3 regions of the Paenibacillus sp. FSL M7-0896 genome follow, and region 2 is predicted to be linked to each of the others. Evidence: a T-box and tRNA genes for the amino acid it is inferred to sense, from the RefSeq annotation. Region 2 holds a T-box; the other regions hold tRNA genes.
What was found. A T-box is a leader RNA that pairs with one kind of tRNA and senses whether it is charged. The one in region 2 lies ahead of metG (methionine--tRNA ligase), so its partner is inferred to be a tRNA-Met.
Positions count from the first base shown of each region.

Region 1: it has a tRNA-Met gene. The T-box ahead of metG (methionine--tRNA ligase) is inferred to sense a tRNA for this amino acid. The anticodon was not compared.
Region 3: it has a tRNA-Met gene. The T-box ahead of metG (methionine--tRNA ligase) is inferred to sense a tRNA for this amino acid. The anticodon was not compared.

Region 1 is NZ_CP150250.1:631,396-634,647, reverse strand. Features, by position in the region: tRNA gene MKY12_RS02670 (tRNA-Gly) at 86-156, opposite strand; tRNA gene MKY12_RS02665 (tRNA-Pro) at 174-247, opposite strand; tRNA gene MKY12_RS02660 (tRNA-Arg) at 402-478, opposite strand; tRNA gene MKY12_RS02655 (tRNA-Gly) at 489-563, opposite strand; tRNA gene MKY12_RS02650 (tRNA-Leu) at 571-654, opposite strand; tRNA gene MKY12_RS02645 (tRNA-Lys) at 671-746, opposite strand; tRNA gene MKY12_RS02640 (tRNA-Gln) at 773-847, opposite strand; tRNA gene MKY12_RS02635 (tRNA-Asp) at 1,055-1,132, opposite strand; tRNA gene MKY12_RS02630 (tRNA-Met) at 1,137-1,213, opposite strand; tRNA gene MKY12_RS02625 (tRNA-Val) at 1,246-1,321, opposite strand; tRNA gene MKY12_RS02620 (tRNA-Glu) at 1,342-1,416, opposite strand; tRNA gene MKY12_RS02615 (tRNA-Ser) at 1,440-1,529, opposite strand; tRNA gene MKY12_RS02610 (tRNA-Asn) at 1,533-1,608, opposite strand; rRNA gene rrf (5S ribosomal RNA) at 1,660-1,776, opposite strand; rRNA gene MKY12_RS02600 (23S ribosomal RNA) at 1,922-3,252, opposite strand, start outside.
Region 2 is NZ_CP150250.1:2,790,468-2,793,719, forward strand. Features, by position in the region: gene metG (methionine--tRNA ligase) at 41-1,759, opposite strand; T-box leader at 1,809-2,078, opposite strand; gene MKY12_RS11680 (site-2 protease family protein) at 2,261-3,252, shown strand, end outside.
Region 3 is NZ_CP150250.1:6,211,889-6,215,140, forward strand. Features, by position in the region: tRNA gene MKY12_RS26740 (tRNA-Leu) at 58-136, opposite strand; tRNA gene MKY12_RS26745 (tRNA-Cys) at 166-239, opposite strand; tRNA gene MKY12_RS26750 (tRNA-Gly) at 248-322, opposite strand; tRNA gene MKY12_RS26755 (tRNA-Gln) at 329-403, opposite strand; tRNA gene MKY12_RS26760 (tRNA-His) at 424-499, opposite strand; tRNA gene MKY12_RS26765 (tRNA-His) at 548-623, opposite strand; tRNA gene MKY12_RS26770 (tRNA-Trp) at 651-724, opposite strand; tRNA gene MKY12_RS26775 (tRNA-Tyr) at 731-816, opposite strand; tRNA gene MKY12_RS26780 (tRNA-Thr) at 823-898, opposite strand; tRNA gene MKY12_RS26785 (tRNA-Phe) at 914-989, opposite strand; tRNA gene MKY12_RS26790 (tRNA-Asp) at 1,011-1,088, opposite strand; tRNA gene MKY12_RS26795 (tRNA-Met) at 1,093-1,169, opposite strand; tRNA gene MKY12_RS26800 (tRNA-Val) at 1,202-1,277, opposite strand; tRNA gene MKY12_RS26805 (tRNA-Glu) at 1,298-1,372, opposite strand; tRNA gene MKY12_RS26810 (tRNA-Ser) at 1,510-1,599, opposite strand; tRNA gene MKY12_RS26815 (tRNA-Asn) at 1,603-1,678, opposite strand; rRNA gene MKY12_RS26820 (23S ribosomal RNA) at 1,741-3,252, opposite strand, start outside.

The DNA of each region.
Region 1 (3,252 bases), 2.2 Mb from region 2:
TGTTCTGTTTTTCGCATACATTTCCAAATAGCAAAAAAAGTCCGCCTTCCCCATAGGGATGACGGACTCATGTGATACAGATATAAGCGGGTGATGGGAATCGAACCCACGCTATCAGCTTGGAAGGCTGAAGTTCTACCATTGAACTACACCCGCACAGGTGAAATGAAATATCGGGATGACACGATTTGAACATGCGACCCCCTGGTCCCAAACCAGGTGCTCTACCAAGCTGAGCTACATCCCGTTAATAAAAAAGTTAAATCAGTGAAGTAATAATGGCGCACCCTGAGAGATACGGATGCTACGCATCCGATTGCGAAGTTGTGCTATCGAAGCTTATGCTCCAACGAACTCGTTCGAATCTGACGGACACTTAGATAATTCAATGAAGCAATATATGGCGCGCCCTGAGAGATTCGAACTCCCGGCCTTTTGATTCGTAGTCAAACGCTCTATCCAGCTGAGCTAAGGGCGCAAAATCTATATGGAGCGGACGACGGGAATCGAACCCGCGACCCTCGCCTTGGCAAGGCGATGCTCTACCGCTGAGCCACGTCCGCAAAAACATGGTGCGCGTGAAGGGACTTGAACCCCCACGTCGTGAAACGCCAGATCCTAAGTCTGGTGCGTCTGCCATTCCGCCACACGCGCACACGTTACAAGAAAATGGTGAGCCATGAAGGACTCGAACCTTCGACACCCTGATTAAAAGTCAGGTGCTCTACCAACTGAGCTAATGGCTCTCATAAGAGAAACAATCCAAAAAAGATGGCTGGGGATATAGGAATCGAACCTATGAATGACGGAGTCAAAGTCCGTTGCCTTACCGCTTGGCTAATCCCCAATATTATAATTAGCAAAATACTACGGAATCGGATGGATACTCTATACTTCGAGATATAGGATGCTCAATCCCTCATGTCTTAATACCAATTAAAATGGCGGAACAGGGCGGGATACTCTTCACTCCGTTACGAGATTGCGAAGTATTCCTTTCGATGCCTATGCTTCAACGAACCCAGGGAATTCTCATCCCTTAAGCCATTAAAAATGGCGGAACCGACGGGATTCGAACCCGCGATCTCCTGCGTGACAGGCAGGCATGTTAGGCCAACTACACCACGGTTCCAAATTGGTTGCGGGGGCAGGATTTGAACCTGCGGCCTTCGGGTTATGAGCCCGACGAGCTACCGGGCTGCTCCACCCCGCGTCATTGAATATTATCTATTCGGTTAAGATAGATGGTGGAGGCTGAGGGGTTCGAACCCCCGACCCTCTGCTTGTAAGGCAGATGCTCTCCCAGCTGAGCTAAGCCTCCATGTATCAGTTCCAAAAAAATGGTGACTCGTATGGGATTCGAACCCATGTTACCTCCGTGAAAGGGAGGTGTCTTAACCCCTTGACCAACGAGCCATGCTGTGTAAAAAGTATTGCTACGGAGAGAGAGGGATTCGAACCCTCGAGACGCTTGTGGCGCCTACACGATTTCCAATCGTGCTCCTTCGGCCAAACTCGGACACCTCTCCATATGGCTCCCCGAACAGGACTCGAACCTGTGACAACTCGATTAACAGTCGAGTGCTCTACCAACTGAGCTATCAGGGAATATGTAACCAATCAGGGCAAAAAAAATACCACAATGTGTGTGGATGGTCCGCTTGGCGGCGTCCTACTCTCCCAGGACCCTTCGGTCCAAGTACCATCGGCGCTGGAGGGCTTAACGGTCGTGTTCGGGATGGGTACGTGTGGAACCCCTCCGCTATCGCCACCAAACGGGCATTTACAGCGTAAATGCTTCAGGAATTTGATTCCTGAAAACTGAATCCGAAACGAATCTGCGTTTGCCCTTCTTACGGGGCCCCCGGAAAGTATTCGGAATCCGCTTCGTCAGCTTCATCTTCACTTTTTGGGGTAACTTTTGGATAAGCCCTCGACCGATTAGTATTGGTCAGCTCCATGCATTGCTGCACTTCCACCTCCAACCTATCTACCTCGTCGTCTTCAAGGGGTCTTACATACTGGGAAATCTCATCTTGAGGGGGGCTTCACGCTTAGATGCTTTCAGCGCTTATCCCGTCCGTACGTAGCTACTCAGCCATGCTCCTGGCGGAACAACTGATGCACCAGCGGTACGTCCATCCCGGTCCTCTCGTACTAAGGACAGCTCCTCTCAAATTTCCTGCGCCCACGACAGATAGGGACCGAACTGTCTCACGACGTTCTGAACCCAGCTCGCGTACCGCTTTAATGGGCGAACAGCCCAACCCTTGGGACCTACTTCAGCCCCAGGATGCGATGAGCCGACATCGAGGTGCCAAACCTCCCCGTCGATGTGGACTCTTGGGGGAGATAAGCCTGTTATCCCCAGGGTAGCTTTTATCCGTTGAGCGATGGCCCTTCCATGCGGTACCACCGGATCACTAAGTCCGACTTTCGTCCCTGCTCGACTTGTAGGTCTCGCAGTCAAGCTCCCTTATGCCTTTGCACTCTGCGAATGATTTCCAACCATTCTGAGGGAACCTTTGAACGCCTCCGTTACTCTTTAGGAGGCGACCGCCCCAGTCAAACTGCCCGCCTGACACGGTCCCCGTACCCGATAAGGGCACTAGGTTAGAACCTAGATACGATCAGGGTGGTATCCCAACGGCGCCTCCGCAGAAGCTTGCGCTCCTGCCTCCACGGCTCCCACCTATCCTGTACAGATCGTACCCAAATTCAATATCAAGCTGCAGTAAAGCTCCATGGGGTCTTTCCGTCTTGTCGCGGGTAACCTGCATCTTCACAGGTATTAAAATTTCACCGGATCTCTCGTTGAGACAGCGCCCAAGTCGTTACGCCATTCGTGCGGGTCAGAATTTACCTGACAAGGAATTTCGCTACCTTAGGACCGTTATAGTTACGGCCGCCGTTTACTGGGGCTTCGGTTCACAGCTTCGGATTGCTCCTAACCGCTCCCCTTAACCTTCCAGCACCGGGCAGGCGTCAGCCCGTATACTTCGCCTTACGGCTTCGCACAGACCTGTGTTTTTGCTAAACAGTCGCTTGGGCCTTTTCACTGCGGCCCCCTCGGGCTATTCACCCTACCGAGGCACCCCTTCTCCCGAAGTTACGGGGTCATTTTGCCGAGTTCCTTAACGAGAGTTCTTCCGCGCGCCTTAGAATTCTCTTCTCGCCTACCTGTGTCGGTTTGCGGTACGGGCACCTTCTCCTGGCTAGAGGCTTTTCTTGGCAGTGTGAGATCATGACCTT
Region 2 (3,252 bases):
TTATCACACAGAGCGGACAGCCGCTGTGTATTCATCAATATTAAGACCCCGGAGCGTCCTTGCCTTCGCCGCTTGCTTTCGTGAGCGGTATGAGAGGCAGGACGCTTTTGTCTTTCATCCGCTCTATTTCCTCCTCTATGCGCTCTACATCTATCCGCTCGAACAGCAGCTCAAGCTCCAATATAGGCTGCTCTGCCAGGACGGATACCGGGTGCCATACGGGCTGTTCTATGGACAGGAAGCCTCTAATCTTCTCGCAGGAGAAGGGGAGGAACGGGTTCAGCAGGTTAGACAGATTGGCAATAATCTGAACACAGGTGTACAGCGTGTTAGCCCCGGCTGCAGGATCATGCTTGATCTGGAGCCACGGCTGCTGCTGATCGAAATACTTATTGGCCTGGCGGATATGCGAGAAGATGAATTCCAGGGCCTCCTTGAAGTGTCCGGCTTGGGTCAGCCTTCCTGCCTCCTTATACAGCTGGTCCAGACTGCTAACCCATGCTTTATCCAAGACTCCATCTGGAACTCTGCCGTTCCAGAACTTATTCACGAATACGAGGCTGCGGTTGACGAAATTGCCGAATGCGCCCAGCAGCTCGCTGTTATGGCTGTAGATGAACTCTCTCCAGGAGAAGTCGGCATCCCGCTTCTCGGGACCGTTCGCAGTCAGGAAATAACGGACCGAGTCCGGGTCATACCGGCTGAGAATATCCGGCACCCAGACCGCCCAGTTGCGGCTGGTGGAGAATTTCTGCCCTTCCAGGGTCAGATATTCAGAAGAGAAGATCCGGTCCGGCAGATGTAGTTCCTCAGCTCCAAGCAGGATAGCAGGCCAGATTAGGCTGTGAAAAGGAATATTGTCCTTCCCGTGCACATAGTAAGCGGTTATAGGCGGCTGCCCATCGTTATCTTGTGCGGACGCTACAGACCAGAAATCCTCCCAGCGGCCCCCCGTCTCGGCGGCCCATTGCTTGCTGGCCGACAGATAACCGCTGACCGCTTCGATCCAGACATAGATTTTTTTGTCTGCGAAGCCTGGGGTGGGGACATCCACGCCCCAGTCCAGATCGCGTGTTGCTGCGCGGTCCTGCAGGCCTTCCTGCAGATATCTGCGGGTTAGACGGACGGCATTGTCTCTCCAGCCCTGCGCGGAATCAGTATATTCTGTGAGTGCTTGCTGGAAGCTGGACAGCGACAGATAGTAATGCTGAGTAGAGCGCAGCACAGGCGTAGAGCCGCAGAGGGCGCATGTGCGCTCCAGCAGATCCACCGGATCGAGAATCGTTGAACAGTAATCGCATTGGTCTCCCCGGGCCTGCTGTCCGCATACCGGGCAGAGGCCATGAACATAACGGTCCGGCAAGAAGCGCTGGTCCTGCTCACAATAACACTGGAGACTCGATTTCTGGTACAGATACCCGTGATCCAGCAGCTTAAGGAACAGCTCCTGCACCGTATTGTGGTGATGTGCCTGATCGGTCCGGGTATACAAGTCATAAGTGAAGCCCATGGCGCGGAAGCAAGCGGCGAACTCCTCATGATACCGGCTGGCGAATTCACCCGGGGCTACACCCTCCTGCGCCGCCTGTACAGCAACGGGGGTACCGTGACAATCACTGCCGGATACATAGAGCACAGCATCACCTTTAGCACGGTGGTAGCGGGCCAGAATATCTCCCGGAAGAATGCTGGCGAGTCTGCCCAGATGCAGGGAGCCGTTGGCATAAGGCCAAGCCCCTCCAATAAAAATGTTAGTCATATTTCTCTCCTCCTCAAATGATGTGAACGCAAAAAAGGCACTCATCCCCTAAAGGGACGAGAGCCTGTGCTCACGTGTTACCACCCAAATTCATCAATGCCTCGCAGCATCCACCTCTTCAGGTACGTCCGCAGATTAAAGCGGGTATACCCTAGCATGCTAACGGATGCGGGTTCCGGCGCAGCCTACGTCCCGGCGATGCGGGCTTCGATGCGCAGCTCTGAGACCATATTCCCGAGGGTTTTCTTTGCTCCTTTTCAGCATCCGGAGCTCTCTGTGGAAGAATTGCCAGGGTACTCTTTCTCTTCGCAGCTATTGTGGTTATCCTAATTACTGGATATCATATACGCAGGCCGGGAGATTTGTCAACACCGTAAGTCTATTTGCAATCCACTGCACTCCTGTGCGACAGTAGAGAGTAAGGGCTAACGGGAAGCAGAGGAGTGCCTGATCCTGGCCTGGAAGTGAAGCGACACAGTGATCAAAAGGAGATTGAGACTATTGCAGGAAAACAAACAGGAGAAAAAAAGCTCGGGGGCATGGGGGTGGCTGGGCAGCGGGGCGGTACTGCTGCTGCTCAAGGGAAAGGCCATTATCTCTCTGCTCAAGCTCGGGAAAATCGCAGGTCCGCTGATCTCCATGATGGTATCGATCTGGGCTTATGCCCTGATCTCGCCATGGCAATTCGCGGTGGGCTTCGTTGCCTTAATGTTCGTTCATGAGATCGGCCATGTGATCGCTGCCAAGCGGATTGGGCTGCCGGTGAGCGCGCCTCTGTTTATTCCGTTTATGGGTGCACTCATTACGATGAAGCGGCAGCCGCTGGATGCCAGACAGGAAGCTTATGTAGCTTTTGGCGGCCCTATACTCGGGAGTATTGGTGCGGTTGTAGTATTCGGAGCGGCTTATTATTATCATAGTCCTTTGTTATACTCGCTGGCATACGTCGGGTTCTTGCTTAACTTGATTAACCTGCTGCCGATCCATCCGCTGGATGGGGGGCGAATTGCCACGGCGGTAACACGCTGGTTATGGCTGGTAGGGCTCGTTGGCGGCCTGGCTGTAATTATTTATCTGAAATCCATCCTGTTCTCCATCATCTGGGTAATGTTCGCTTATGATATGTATAAGAAGTACATCAGCCGGCGGACGAAGAATCAGATGCATACTGTGCTCAAAAGCTTCCTGATCCCCATCGGGGATCTGCAGGAGCAAGGATATCTGATCCCCGGCCCCGAGCATAAGCGGGAGCTGCCGTTCACCACCTACAGTGATTTGAACCGCCAGCAGTTTGTCGGCGTACGCTGGGATAACCTGGATTACTATGGAACGACGACCATGCCGGTGCAGTCGCTGATCGGAAAAGTCAAAGTCGTGCAGCTCGATCAGCTGTATGTGGATGCCAGCCTGCAGATGAAGATGACCTGTGAGATCAGCTTCACGGTATATGACAATGACAAGTACTATGAAGTACCGGCTGCTACCCGCTGGAG
Region 3 (3,252 bases), 3.4 Mb from region 2:
AAAATAAGAACAGCCCATTAGATGAAAAATCTAATGGGCTGTTCTTACTAAAAATAATACCGGCGAGAGGACTCGAACCTCCACGGTTTCCCACTCGATTTTGAGTCGAGCGCGTCTGCCATTCCGCCACGCCGGCGTATACATATATAATTTCCAAAAAAATAATGGAGGTGCCACCCAGATTTGAACTGGGGATAAAGCTTTTGCAGAGCTTTGCCTTACCACTTGGCTATGGCACCACATGAAATGGAGCGGACGACGGGAATCGAACCCGCGACCCTCGCCTTGGCAAGGCGATGCTCTACCGCTGAGCCACGTCCGCATATAATGGCTGGGGATATAGGAATCGAACCTATGAATGACGGAGTCAAAGTCCGTTGCCTTACCGCTTGGCTAATCCCCAATATATTTTTTAAAAGAAAATGGGGCGACCGATGGGTCTCGAACCCACGAATGCCGGAACCACAATCCGGTGCGTTAACCCCTTCGCCACGGTCGCCATGTGAAGCTTTTAAGTTGTATTGCTATGTAATTCTTATAAAAGAAATGGGGCGACCGATGGGTCTCGAACCCACGAATGCCGGAACCACAATCCGGTGCGTTAACCCCTTCGCCACGGTCGCCATATGATTCTTTTATATGAAATTACTTGGCAGGGGCAGCAGGAATTGAACCCACACCAACGGTTTTGGAGACCGTTGTTCTACCTTTAAACTATGCCCCTAAAAAATGGTGGAGGCTGATGGATTCGAACCACCGAACACGTACGTGAGCAGATTTACAGTCTGATGCGTTTGGCCACTTCGCTAAGCCTCCACGGTATGGTGCCGGCGAGAGGACTTGAACCCCCAACCTACTGATTACAAGTCAGTTGCTCTACCAATTGAGCTACACCGGCATATTAAGTTGTGTATGGTGGCGCGGGAGGGAATCGAACCCCCGACACAAGGATTTTCAGTCCTTTGCTCTACCGACTGAGCTACCGAGCCATAAAAGTAATTTTGAAAAGATGGCGGAACCGACGGGATTCGAACCCGCGATCTCCTGCGTGACAGGCAGGCATGTTAGGCCAACTACACCACGGTTCCAAATTGGTTGCGGGGGCAGGATTTGAACCTGCGGCCTTCGGGTTATGAGCCCGACGAGCTACCGGGCTGCTCCACCCCGCGTCATTGAACAAAATCTATTCGATTAAGATAGATGGTGGAGGCTGAGGGGTTCGAACCCCCGACCCTCTGCTTGTAAGGCAGATGCTCTCCCAGCTGAGCTAAGCCTCCATGTATCAGTTCAAAAAAAATGGTGACTCGTATGGGATTCGAACCCATGTTACCTCCGTGAAAGGGAGGTGTCTTAACCCCTTGACCAACGAGCCATGCTGTGTAAAAAGTATTGCTACGGAGAGAGAGGGATACTCTTCACTTCGTTACGAGATTGCGAAGCAGTGCTAACGAAGCCTATGCTCCAACGAACCACTTAGGGTTCTCATCCCTATTCAAAGAAGTATTGCTACGGAGAGAGAGGGATTCGAACCCTCGAGACGCTTGTGGCGCCTACACGATTTCCAATCGTGCTCCTTCGGCCAAACTCGGACACCTCTCCATATGGCTCCCCGAACAGGACTCGAACCTGTGACAACTCGATTAACAGTCGAGTGCTCTACCAACTGAGCTATCAGGGAATATACATATCAGGCTTGATCGCCTGAAAACTGAATCCGAAACGAATCTGCGTCTTAGAAATTTGGATAAGCCCTCGACCGATTAGTATTGGTCAGCTCCATGCATTGCTGCACTTCCACCTCCAACCTATCTACCTCGTCGTCTTCAAGGGGTCTTACATACTGGGAAATCTCATCTTGAGGGGGGCTTCACGCTTAGATGCTTTCAGCGCTTATCCCGTCCGTACGTAGCTACTCAGCCATGCTCCTGGCGGAACAACTGATGCACCAGCGGTACGTCCATCCCGGTCCTCTCGTACTAAGGACAGCTCCTCTCAAATTTCCTGCGCCCACGACAGATAGGGACCGAACTGTCTCACGACGTTCTGAACCCAGCTCGCGTACCGCTTTAATGGGCGAACAGCCCAACCCTTGGGACCTACTTCAGCCCCAGGATGCGATGAGCCGACATCGAGGTGCCAAACCTCCCCGTCGATGTGGACTCTTGGGGGAGATAAGCCTGTTATCCCCAGGGTAGCTTTTATCCGTTGAGCGATGGCCCTTCCATGCGGTACCACCGGATCACTAAGTCCGACTTTCGTCCCTGCTCGACTTGTAGGTCTCGCAGTCAAGCTCCCTTATGCCTTTGCACTCTGCGAATGATTTCCAACCATTCTGAGGGAACCTTTGAACGCCTCCGTTACTCTTTAGGAGGCGACCGCCCCAGTCAAACTGCCCGCCTGACACGGTCCCCGTACCCGATGAGGGCACTAGGTTAGAACCTAGATACGATCAGGGTGGTATCCCAACGGCGCCTCCGCAGAAGCTTGCGCTCCTGCCTCCACGGCTCCCACCTATCCTGTACAGATCGTACCCAAATTCAATATCAAGCTGCAGTAAAGCTCCATGGGGTCTTTCCGTCTTGTCGCGGGTAACCTGCATCTTCACAGGTATTAAAATTTCACCGGATCTCTCGTTGAGACAGCGCCCAAGTCGTTACGCCATTCGTGCGGGTCAGAATTTACCTGACAAGGAATTTCGCTACCTTAGGACCGTTATAGTTACGGCCGCCGTTTACTGGGGCTTCGGTTCACAGCTTCGGGTTTAACCCCTAACCGCTCCCCTTAACCTTCCAGCACCGGGCAGGCGTCAGCCCGTATACTTCGCCTTACGGCTTCGCACAGACCTGTGTTTTTGCTAAACAGTCGCTTGGGCCTTTTCACTGCGGCCCCCTCGGGCTATTCACCCTACCGAGGCACCCCTTCTCCCGAAGTTACGGGGTCATTTTGCCGAGTTCCTTAACGAGAGTTCTTCCGCGCGCCTTAGAATTCTCTTCTCGCCTACCTGTGTCGGTTTGCGGTACGGGCACCTTCTCCTGGCTAGAGGCTTTTCTTGGCAGTGTGAGATCATGACCTTCGCTACTGTAATTTTCGCTCCCCATCACAGCCCAGCCTTACGATGTGCGGATTTGCCTGCACACCAGCCTCACTGCTTAGACGGACATCCATCAGTCCGCGTCACTACCCTCCTGCGTCACCCCATCGCTCATAGCGGATTACGGTGGTACAGTAATTTCAAACTGTTGTCCTTCGACT